2 regions of the Rhizobium sp. NZLR10 genome follow, and region 1 is predicted to be linked to the other one. Evidence: riboswitches for the same ligand, from Rfam matches in the RefSeq annotation. Region 1 holds a riboswitch; the other holds the start of a gene.
The links. Region 1 has a riboswitch for S-adenosylmethionine ahead of metA (homoserine O-succinyltransferase). Riboswitches for the same ligand answer to the same signal wherever they lie in the genome.
Positions count from the first base shown of each region.

Region 2: it holds a riboswitch for S-adenosylmethionine, as region 1 does, so the genes downstream of both, HJB82_RS30865 (O-succinylhomoserine sulfhydrylase) here and metA (homoserine O-succinyltransferase) in region 1, are expected to answer to the same signal.

Region 1 covers NZ_JABDWE010000007.1:25,578-30,127, reverse strand. Annotated here, with positions in the region: gene HJB82_RS12335 (GntR family transcriptional regulator) at 1-368, opposite strand, end outside; gene HJB82_RS12330 (aldose epimerase family protein) at 618-1,640, opposite strand; gene metA (homoserine O-succinyltransferase) at 1,803-2,726, opposite strand; SAM riboswitch at 2,777-2,854, opposite strand; gene HJB82_RS12320 (ABC transporter ATP-binding protein/permease) at 3,009-4,550, shown strand, end outside.
Region 2 covers NZ_JABDWE010000032.1:8,047-12,596, forward strand. Annotated here, with positions in the region: tRNA gene HJB82_RS30855 (tRNA-Gly) at 113-186, opposite strand; gene HJB82_RS30860 (2'-deoxycytidine 5'-triphosphate deaminase) at 245-1,339, opposite strand; SAM riboswitch at 1,413-1,491, shown strand; gene HJB82_RS30865 (O-succinylhomoserine sulfhydrylase) at 1,535-2,719, shown strand; gene apaG (Co2+/Mg2+ efflux protein ApaG) at 2,985-3,377, shown strand; gene HJB82_RS30875 (Hsp33 family molecular chaperone) at 3,524-4,516, opposite strand.

The sequences.
Region 1 (4,550 bases):
GCCCGCGACAAGATCCGCGCGGCTGGCAGACGCCCACGCGAACGCATGTCGGCGGAGAAGGAGGAAAGCCGCCAGAGCGACTGCTCCATACGCTCCACTCTGCTCGATACGAAGGTACCGCTTCCGTGGCGCGATTCCAGTGCACCTGAAGCCATCAGATCGCGATAGGCGGTGCGCACGGTGACACGGCCGAGCTTCAAGGCCTCGGCAAGGTCGCGCTCCCCTGGCAGCGCCGTGCCAGGCTTCAGCAGGCCTTCCTGAATAAGGCCGGTCAGCGCCTGCGCCAGCCGCTTATAGAGCGGGCCGGACAACGCCTCGTCACGCAGGCCGCGGTTGTTCAGTTCCGCTATCAGACTGGTTCTATCCATAAGCACACAATAGAACCTATCTAGAACCAATCCACAAGGCGGAATCGCACCCGGCCAAGAAAAAACCTCCCCGGAGACCGGAGAGGTTCATAGCGCTGATGCATGTCGCCCAGAAGGGCGCAGCGGTTCCGGGATAACGACATGCATAAAAACAAAGGACTAAAGCGCGTCGCATGAATCAACTTTGATGCGACGCGCTTTAGAATTTGACAACCGTGCGTCCATAGAGCCGTGCGTCTGAAAAAGACGTCAGCTCTTGGTGAAGATATAGTCCGTCTCCTGGCGCAACACTTCGCCGGGGCGCAGCACCGCATTCGGGAAACCTTGGTGATTGACGGCATCCGGCCAGACCTGCGTCTCCAGGCAGAAGCCAGCAAACGGGCCGTACTTGCGCCCGCCGATGCCGGGAGCGCCGGTATCCAGTTTGAAACCGGCATAGAACTGCACGCCCGGCTCGGTGCTGCGCACTTCCAGCGACACACCGGAATACAGGCTGCGGGCAAGCGCGACGCTGCGCTTGGCGGTGCGCTCGCCGGACAGGCAAAAATTATGGTCGTACAAGGCCTGTTCGCTGCCGACGAAACGCTTCATCGGCGCCATCTCGCGGAAATCGAATTCCGTGCCCTCGACGGAACGGATCTCGCCGGTCGGCACCTGTTTCTCGTCGGTCGGCAGATAGTGGTCGGCAGCGATCATGATGTCGTGGCCAAGCGCATCTTCACGGCCGTCGAGATTGAAATAGGCGTGCTGGCAGACATTGGCGAGCGTCGGCTGGTCGCTGGTCGATTCATAGGTCACCGACAGTTCGCCGTTGCCGTGCACCCAGAAGGTTGCCTGGATGGTGCAATTGCCGGGATAGCCGGCGCGGCCATCGGGATCGACAATCTTCAGCACCACCCGGTCGACCTCATGCTCGACGACCGTCCAGTTGCGTTTGGCGATATTGTCGCTGCCGCCATGCAGATGGGTGACGCCATTTTCGTTCAGCTCGAGCTGGTAGTCCTTGCCGTCGAGCGTGAAGGCGCCGCCACCGACACGGTTGGCGCAGCGGCCCGGCGTCGCGCCAAAATAGGCCGAATGGAGCGGGTAGCTGTCAAAATCATCGAAACCGAGCTGCAGTGGGGCCTCATGCCCCTTAAGACGCAGATCCTGGATGACCGCGCCCCAGGTGATGATCTTGGCCGTCAGCCCGCCGCCATTGATCTCCACGCGATAGACGGTCTCGCCTGCCTTCGTCTGCCCGAAAACTTCCCGCTCCAACTTATCCGACATGATCGACCGTCCATTCTCATTCAAAGTTTTTCAGCGTTGTGCGTCACAAAGACCCACAACGCTTTCGGTTTCAGGAGCGGAACCTGCCCGCATTTGCTCCAAACCGCAACCGGTCGGATCAGAAGAAACGCCCCGGCATCGGCCGAGGCGCAGTCCGACGCTTCAGAGGTCCGTGCCGATCTCCTCCACATCAAAGGGGGTCGTCTGGTAGATCTCGTTGATCCAGTTGCCGAACAGGAGATGCGCATGGCTGCGCCAGCGGTTCTGCGGCGTCAGCGCCGGATCATTATGCGGGAAGTAGTTGTGCGGCATCTTGATCGGCACGCCGGCGTTGACGTCGCGGAAATACTCGTCGGAAAGCGATGTGGAATCATATTCGACATGATTGAACATGTAGAGCCGCCGCCCCCTCCTTTCGTGCACGAGGCAGACACCCATCTCGCCTGATTCCATCAGGATCTCCAGGCTTTCGGATGGCTCGATATCGGCACGGCGCACCTCGGTCCAACGCGACACCGGCACCTCGAAATTGTCGGAAAAGCCGTTGAGATAGATGGAGGACGGCTTCAGGTTCCGGTGGCGGTAGATGCCGAAGGCCTTTTCTTTCAACTCGTATTTCGGAACACCGTGGAAATGATAGATCGCCGCCATCGCGCCCCAGCAGACGTTCATCGTCGAATGCACGTTCGTTTCCGTCCAGTCGAGAATCTGCTGCATTTCCGGCCAATAGGTGACGTCTTCATAGGGCAAAAGCTCGATCGGCGCCCCGGTGATGATGAAACCGTCGAACTTGCGGTGCTTCACTTCCTCCCAGGTCTGGTAGAAGGCGAGCAGATGATCTTCGGACGTGTTCTTCGCCTTGTGGCCGCCGATGCGGATCAGCGACAGCTCGACCTGCAGTGGCGAGGCGCCGACGAGTCGGGCCATCTGTAGTTCGGTCTTGATCTTGTTCGGCATAAGGTTGAGCAGCCCGATCTGCAGCGGTCGGATATCCTGACGGATCGCCAACGTCTCGGTCATCACCCGCACACCCTCTTGAACCAGGGTTTCGAAGGCGGGCAGCGTATCGGGGATCTTGATGGGCATTGCGGTCACTCGATCAAAAAAACAAAAAACCGGCGGCGAAAAAAATCGCTACCGGTCCGCACGCGGCCCTTTAGCGACTTTTTTAACGTGGCTGCAAGCCGGCCGGCCAAATCACCACGGAGCTTTAATTAGCCCCAGTCGGACCGCGAATCAACTGCCGAATGCACGCAGGAGCGATGCATGCAAGCATCATCACAGTTTAATGACTGATAGAATCTGTTGATAGACCGGTAACGCCACCATGTTAATAATGGTAAGCATGGGCGATGTTGGAAAAGCGTAATGGCAGATAAGATCGAGGGGAGGCCGGGCATCCGAAGGCACGATAGGGTGGGGTATGATCTCAGCCTGACGAATCGCCTCGGGGTTATGTTCTCCGCATTCTGGAATTCGCAAGTGCGTGGCAAGGTGCTGTTTCTGGCGACCGTGCTGATCCTCGTCATCCTGTTGACGTCCTACGGCCAGGTCATCCTCAATCAGTGGAATGCTCCCTTCTACGACTCGCTGGAGCGCCGCGATCTCGGTGAATTCTTCCACCAGCTCGAAATCTTCGCGATGATCGCCGGCACGCTGCTGCTGCTCAACGTGCTGCAGGCATGGCTGAATCAGATGACCGCGCTCTATATGCGCGAGGGCCTGTCGCGCGACCTCGTCGATCAGTGGCTGAAGCGCAAGCGGGCGCTGCGGCTTGCTTCGAGCGGTCTGATCGGCGTCAATCCGGACCAGCGCCTGCATGAGGATTCCCGCAACCTCGCCGAAAGCACGACAGGGCTCGTTCTCGGCCTGCTGCAGTCGACCATTCTTCTGGTGAGCTTCATCGGCGTGCTCTGGGAGCTTTCCAGCGGCTTCATCTTCCACATCAGCGGCCACAGCTTCTCCATTCCCGGCTACATGGTCTGGGCGGCGATTTTCTACGCCGCCTCCGCCTCGGTGCTGAGCCAGGTCGTCGGCCGCAAACTGGTCAAGCTGAATGCCGACCGCTTCTCGAAGGAGGCCGAGCTTCGCTTCACGTTGATGCACGCCAACGAGAACATGCCGGCGATCACCGTCGCCCGCGGCGAGGAGAATGAGCGCCGGCGCATCAACACCGACATCAGCTCGGTACTGAGGGTCGTCAAGCGGCTCGCCATGGCCAATACCAACCTCACCTGGGTTTCGGCCGGCTACGGCTGGCTGGTGATCGTCATCCCGATCATCGTCGCCGCCCCCGCCTATTTCTCCGGCGGCCTCACCCTCGGCCAGCTGATGATGTCGGTCGGCGCCTTCAATCAGGTCAACACGGCGCTGCGCTGGTATGTCGCCAACTTTGGCCCGATCGCCGAATGGCGCGCGACACTGATGCGCGTCACCGATTTCCGCCAGGCGCTGCTCGACATGGAGGAGGAATTCGCCCAGAAGGACGGCATCGCCTATGAAAACACTGCGCCCGACACGCTGACGTTGAAGGATGTGGTGATCGTTGCCAAGATCGGTGAAGAGATCGACGAATGCGGCGGTTTCCGCCTGCGTGAAACCGATGTCGTGATCAAGGCCGGCGAAAAAATCATGATCAACGGCGATCACAGCGTCAACCGCAAGCTACTCTTCCAGGCGATGGCCGGCCTCTGGCCGTGCGGCAGCGGCACGATGGGCCTGCCGCCGATCGACGACATGCTGTTCGTCCCGCAGATCGCTTATGTTCCCGGCGGCACGCTGCGCGAGGCGCTGGCCTTTCCCGCAAGTCCTGATGCCTACGAGCGAGCCGCTGTCGAGACGGCCCTCGACAGAGCCGGCCTGCATTCGCTGATCGCAAGGCTCGATACCCGCGCCCGTTGGGACAAGCTG
Region 2 (4,550 bases), on a different contig from region 1:
GGCACGCCGGTCTAGGAGCTTCCGCAAGCACGGCGGCCTACCCTATGCAACTGGTTTTTATGACAATATTGGACGTCTTTGGACGAACATCAGCGAAACGGTTGCAGGGCTGTGGAGCGGGTGAAGGGAATCGAACCCTCGTATTCAGCTTGGGAAGCTGCTGCTCTACCATTGAGCTACACCCGCGATAGCTGAGATTTCCAACAGATGGGGGCCGCTGTCAAGTCGCGGCAGCCGGGAAGTCTCAGATGCGGAAGTGCTTCGAGAGTTTGAGGCCCTGGGCCTGGTAGTTGGAGCCGAGGCCGGAGCCGTAGAGGCTGGTCGGCTTTTCCTGCATGTGTTCGTAGACCAGGCGGCCAACGATCTGGCCGTCTTCGAGGATGAAGGGCACTTCGTGGCTGCGCACTTCGAGCACGGCGCGGCTGCCGCGGCCGCCGGCCGGCGCATGGCCGAAGCCCGGATCGAAGAAGCCGGCATAATGGACGCGGAATTCGCCGACCAAGGGGTCGAACGGGGTCATTTCGGCGGCATAATCCGGCGGCACATGCACGGCCTCGCGCGAGACGAGGATATAGAACTCGTCGGGATCGAGGATCAGTTCGTTGCGGCCGCGGCTATAGAGCGGTTCCCAGAAATCGTAGATGTCGTGCTGGGCTTTCTTGTCGACATCGACGACGGCGGTGTGGTGTTTGCCGCGATAGCCGATCAGGCCGTCTTCGTCTCCGGCGAGGTCGATCGACAGAGCGATGCCGCTGCCGGACACATTCGGCTGCTTGCTGGCGACCAGCGTCTCGCTTTCATGCAGCTTCAACAGCTCCGGCTCGCTGAGCAAAGCATGGCCGACGCGGAAGCGGATCTGCGACAGGCGCGAGCCGCGGCGTACGACGATCGGGAAGGTGCGCGGGCTGATTTCCAGATAGAGCGGTCCGGAATAACCGGCCGGGATCTTGTCGAACTCCTGGGCATAGTCGGTGATGACGCGGGTGAAGATATCGAGCCGGCCGGTCGAGCTCTTCGGATTGGCCGAGGCCGACATGTCGGCCGGCAGCGCCAGGCTTTCCATCAGCGGCACGATGTAGACGCAGCCGGTTTCGAGCACCGCGCCTTCGGAAAGGTCGACCACATGCAGGCTCAGCCGGTCGAGCTTGTCGGCCACCAGATGCGAGGGGCCGGGCATGAAGCTGGCGCGCACGCGAATAGCCTTGGCGCCCAGGCGCAAATCGAGGCTTGCCGGCTGGATCTGGTCGCGGTCCAGCTCCCGTTCGGAGATCAGACGACCCGTTTCAAACAGCGCCGATATCGCGCCGTCCGCCAGAATTCCCGTTTCACGAGCCATCATGCCTCATCCATCATTTGCCGCCGACAAAACCAAACTCGGGGAATTGACGCAAGCAGCTAACAGCAGTATTGCAGAATTATCCCGTGGTGATTTGGCCGGTCGGCTTGCAGCCACGTTAAACAAGTGGCTAAAAAGACCGGGTTGAAAACCGGTCTGCTTTTGCGACCGGTTTTTTTGTTATGTGAAGGTGATGGCATGAGCAAGACCTGGCGCCCGGCAACCCAACTCGTCCACGGCGGAACCTTGCGTTCGCAATATGGCGAGACGTCCGAAGCAATCTATCTCACGCAGGGTTTCGTCTATGACACGTCGGAGGCGGCCGAAGCCCGCTTCAAGGGCGAGACGGAAGGCTACATCTACGCCCGCTACGGCAGCCCGACCAACGACATGTTCGAAAAGCGGATGTGCATGCTCGAAGGCGCGGAAGACGCCCGCGCCACCGCCTCCGGCATGGCGGCCGTCACCGCGGCGGTGCTCTGCCAGGTCAAATCAGGCGACCATATCGTCGCGGCGCGCGCGCTGTTCGGTTCCTGCCGCTGGGTTGTCGAGACATTGGCGCCGAAATACGGCATCGAGTGCACGCTGGTCGACGGCCGGGATCTTGCAAATTGGGAAAAGGCAATCCGGCCGAACACCAAGGTGTTCTTCCTGGAAAGCCCGACCAACCCGACGCTCGAAGTGGTCGATATCTCAGGTGTTGCCAAGCTCGCCAACCAGATCGGCGCCAAGGTCATCGTCGACAACGTCTTCGCCACGCCGCTTTTCCAGAAGCCGTTGGAGCTCGGCGCCCATATCGTCGTCTATTCCGCCACCAAACATATTGACGGCCAGGGCCGCTGCCTCGGCGGCGTGGTGCTGGCCGACAAGGACTGGATCGACGAGAATCTGCACGACTACTTCCGCCACACCGGCCCGGCCATGTCGCCGTTCAACGCCTGGACGCTGCTGAAGGGCATCGAGACGCTGCCGCTGCGCGTGAAGCAGCAGACTGAGAATGCGGCGAAGATCGCCGATTTCCTGGCCGAGCAAAGCAAGGTCGCCAAGGTGATCTATCCCGGCCGCAAGGACCATCCGCAGGCCGATATCATCGCCAAGCAGATGACCGGCGGCTCGACCCTCGTCGCCTTCGAGCTGAAGGGCGGCAAGGAAGCCGCCTTCGCGCTGCAGAACGCGCTCGATATCATCAAGATTTCCAACAATCTCGGCGACAGCAAGAGCCTGATCACCCATCCGGCAACCACCACCCACAAGAACCTGTCGGAGGAGGCGCGCGCCGAACTCGGCATTTCCCCGGGTACGGTCCGCCTTTCGGCCGGCATCGAGGATACCGACGACCTGATCGAGGATTTCGCCAAGGCGCTTGCCAAGGTCTCGGCCTGATCCAGGGATATTGGCGGCCGGACCTCGCTTGGGGTTCGGCTCGCCAGACCTCACCGGCGTTCGGCTCGCCGGACCTCAGCAGGTTGAGGCCGGGGGAACAAGCTCGGTCGCGCCGGCGTTCGGAAGTGGAATTGACACCGACAATTAGGCTTAACGATCGAAACACTTCGATCACGACCGTTTTAGTGACGATCAACGTTCCGTTTCTTGACGGGCAGGGCCTCTTATAAGATACGGGTAACATATCTTGACTAAGGTGCAAGGCATGTATCGCGCCCTCACAAAAGATATCGAAGTCGTCGTCGAACCATTCTATCTGGAGGAGCAATCCGATCCGGACGACGATCGCTATGTCTGGGGCTATCGGATTGTCATCAGCAACAATTCCGGCATCGCCGTTCGCCTGGTCAATCGCTATTGGAATATCACCGACCAGAATGGACAGGTGGACGAGGTCACCGGTCCGGGCGTCGTCGGCGAACAGCCGCGGCTCAGCCCCGGCGACACCTACGAATATTCCTCCGGCTGCCCACTCGACACCCCCTCCGGGCTGATGTTCGGCCATTACCAGATGGAAACGGACGAAGGCGACACCTTCGATGTCGACATTCCCGCCTTCTCGCTGGATTCACCGGGGTTGTTGCGCGTGCTCAACTGACAGGCCGGCCCGAAATCATTTTGCCCGCTTGATAGATTGCCGACACCGGCCCCTCATCCGCCTGCCGGCACCGACCGGGGTCGAGACCGGTGGCTCGACCCCGGCAAGGGTTAGGGTGAGGGGCAGATATCAGGGGCCAACCGAGCCTATTCGGCCGGCTGAAGTTCGACCGGCTCGAAGCGATAGGTGGTCGAGCAGAATTCGCAGGTGACAGCGATCTCGCCATCTTCCTGGCTGGCCTCGATCTCCTCGGCAGAGAAGCCCTTCAGCACGCCCTTGATCTTGTCACGCGAACAGCTGCAGCGATCGAAGACGGCGCGCGGTTCGTAGACGCGCACGCCGCGCTCGTGGAACAGGCGGAACAGCAGCCGCTCGGTGCCAACCAGCGGATCGGTGAGTTCATCCGCATCGATGGTCTCGACCAGCGAACGCGCTTCGGCCCAGGAATCGTCCTCGCTATGCGGGCGGCTGCCGGTGTCGCCGTCGCCGCCGTGGAGATCCGGTTGACGCATGCGCTCCGGCGCTTCCGGCAGGAACTGGGCGACAAGGCCACCTGCCCGCCAGCGATGGCGTGGCTGGCCTTCATCGTCGCGATCGAAGAGTTCGGCCGCGGCCAGACGCACGCGCGTCGGGATCTGCTCCGACTGGCGGAAGTAGACGCCGGCAATGTCCTCGAGCGTGGTGCCGTCGAGCGCGACAATACCTTGGTAGGGCTGGCCGAACTTGCCCTGGTCGATGGTGAAGGCAAGCACGCCGTGGCCGAGCAATTGCTCCGGCTCGGTTTCGCCAGCTTCAATGGCCTTGTCGAGCAGCGCCTGGTCGAAACGGGCATAGGCACGGACATTTTCCGGCGTCGAAAAATCGGCAACGAGAAGATCGACCGGGCCGTCGCCCTTGGTCTGCACGGTGAACTTGCCGTCAAACTTCAGCGAGGTGCCGAGCAGCACCGTCAGCACGACGACTTCGGCGAGCAGCCGGGCGACAGGGGCCGGATAATGATGGCGCTCGAGGATCGCGTCGAGCATCGGGCCGAGCTGGACGGCGCGGCCGCGCACATCCAGCCCGTCCACCTGAAAGGGGACGACATGGTCATCGCCGGCGAAATCGAACTGGCCGAGGGCGGCTGCAGCTTCTGCCATGGATTCACTCCTAGTTTTCAAGCGAAAGGACAGG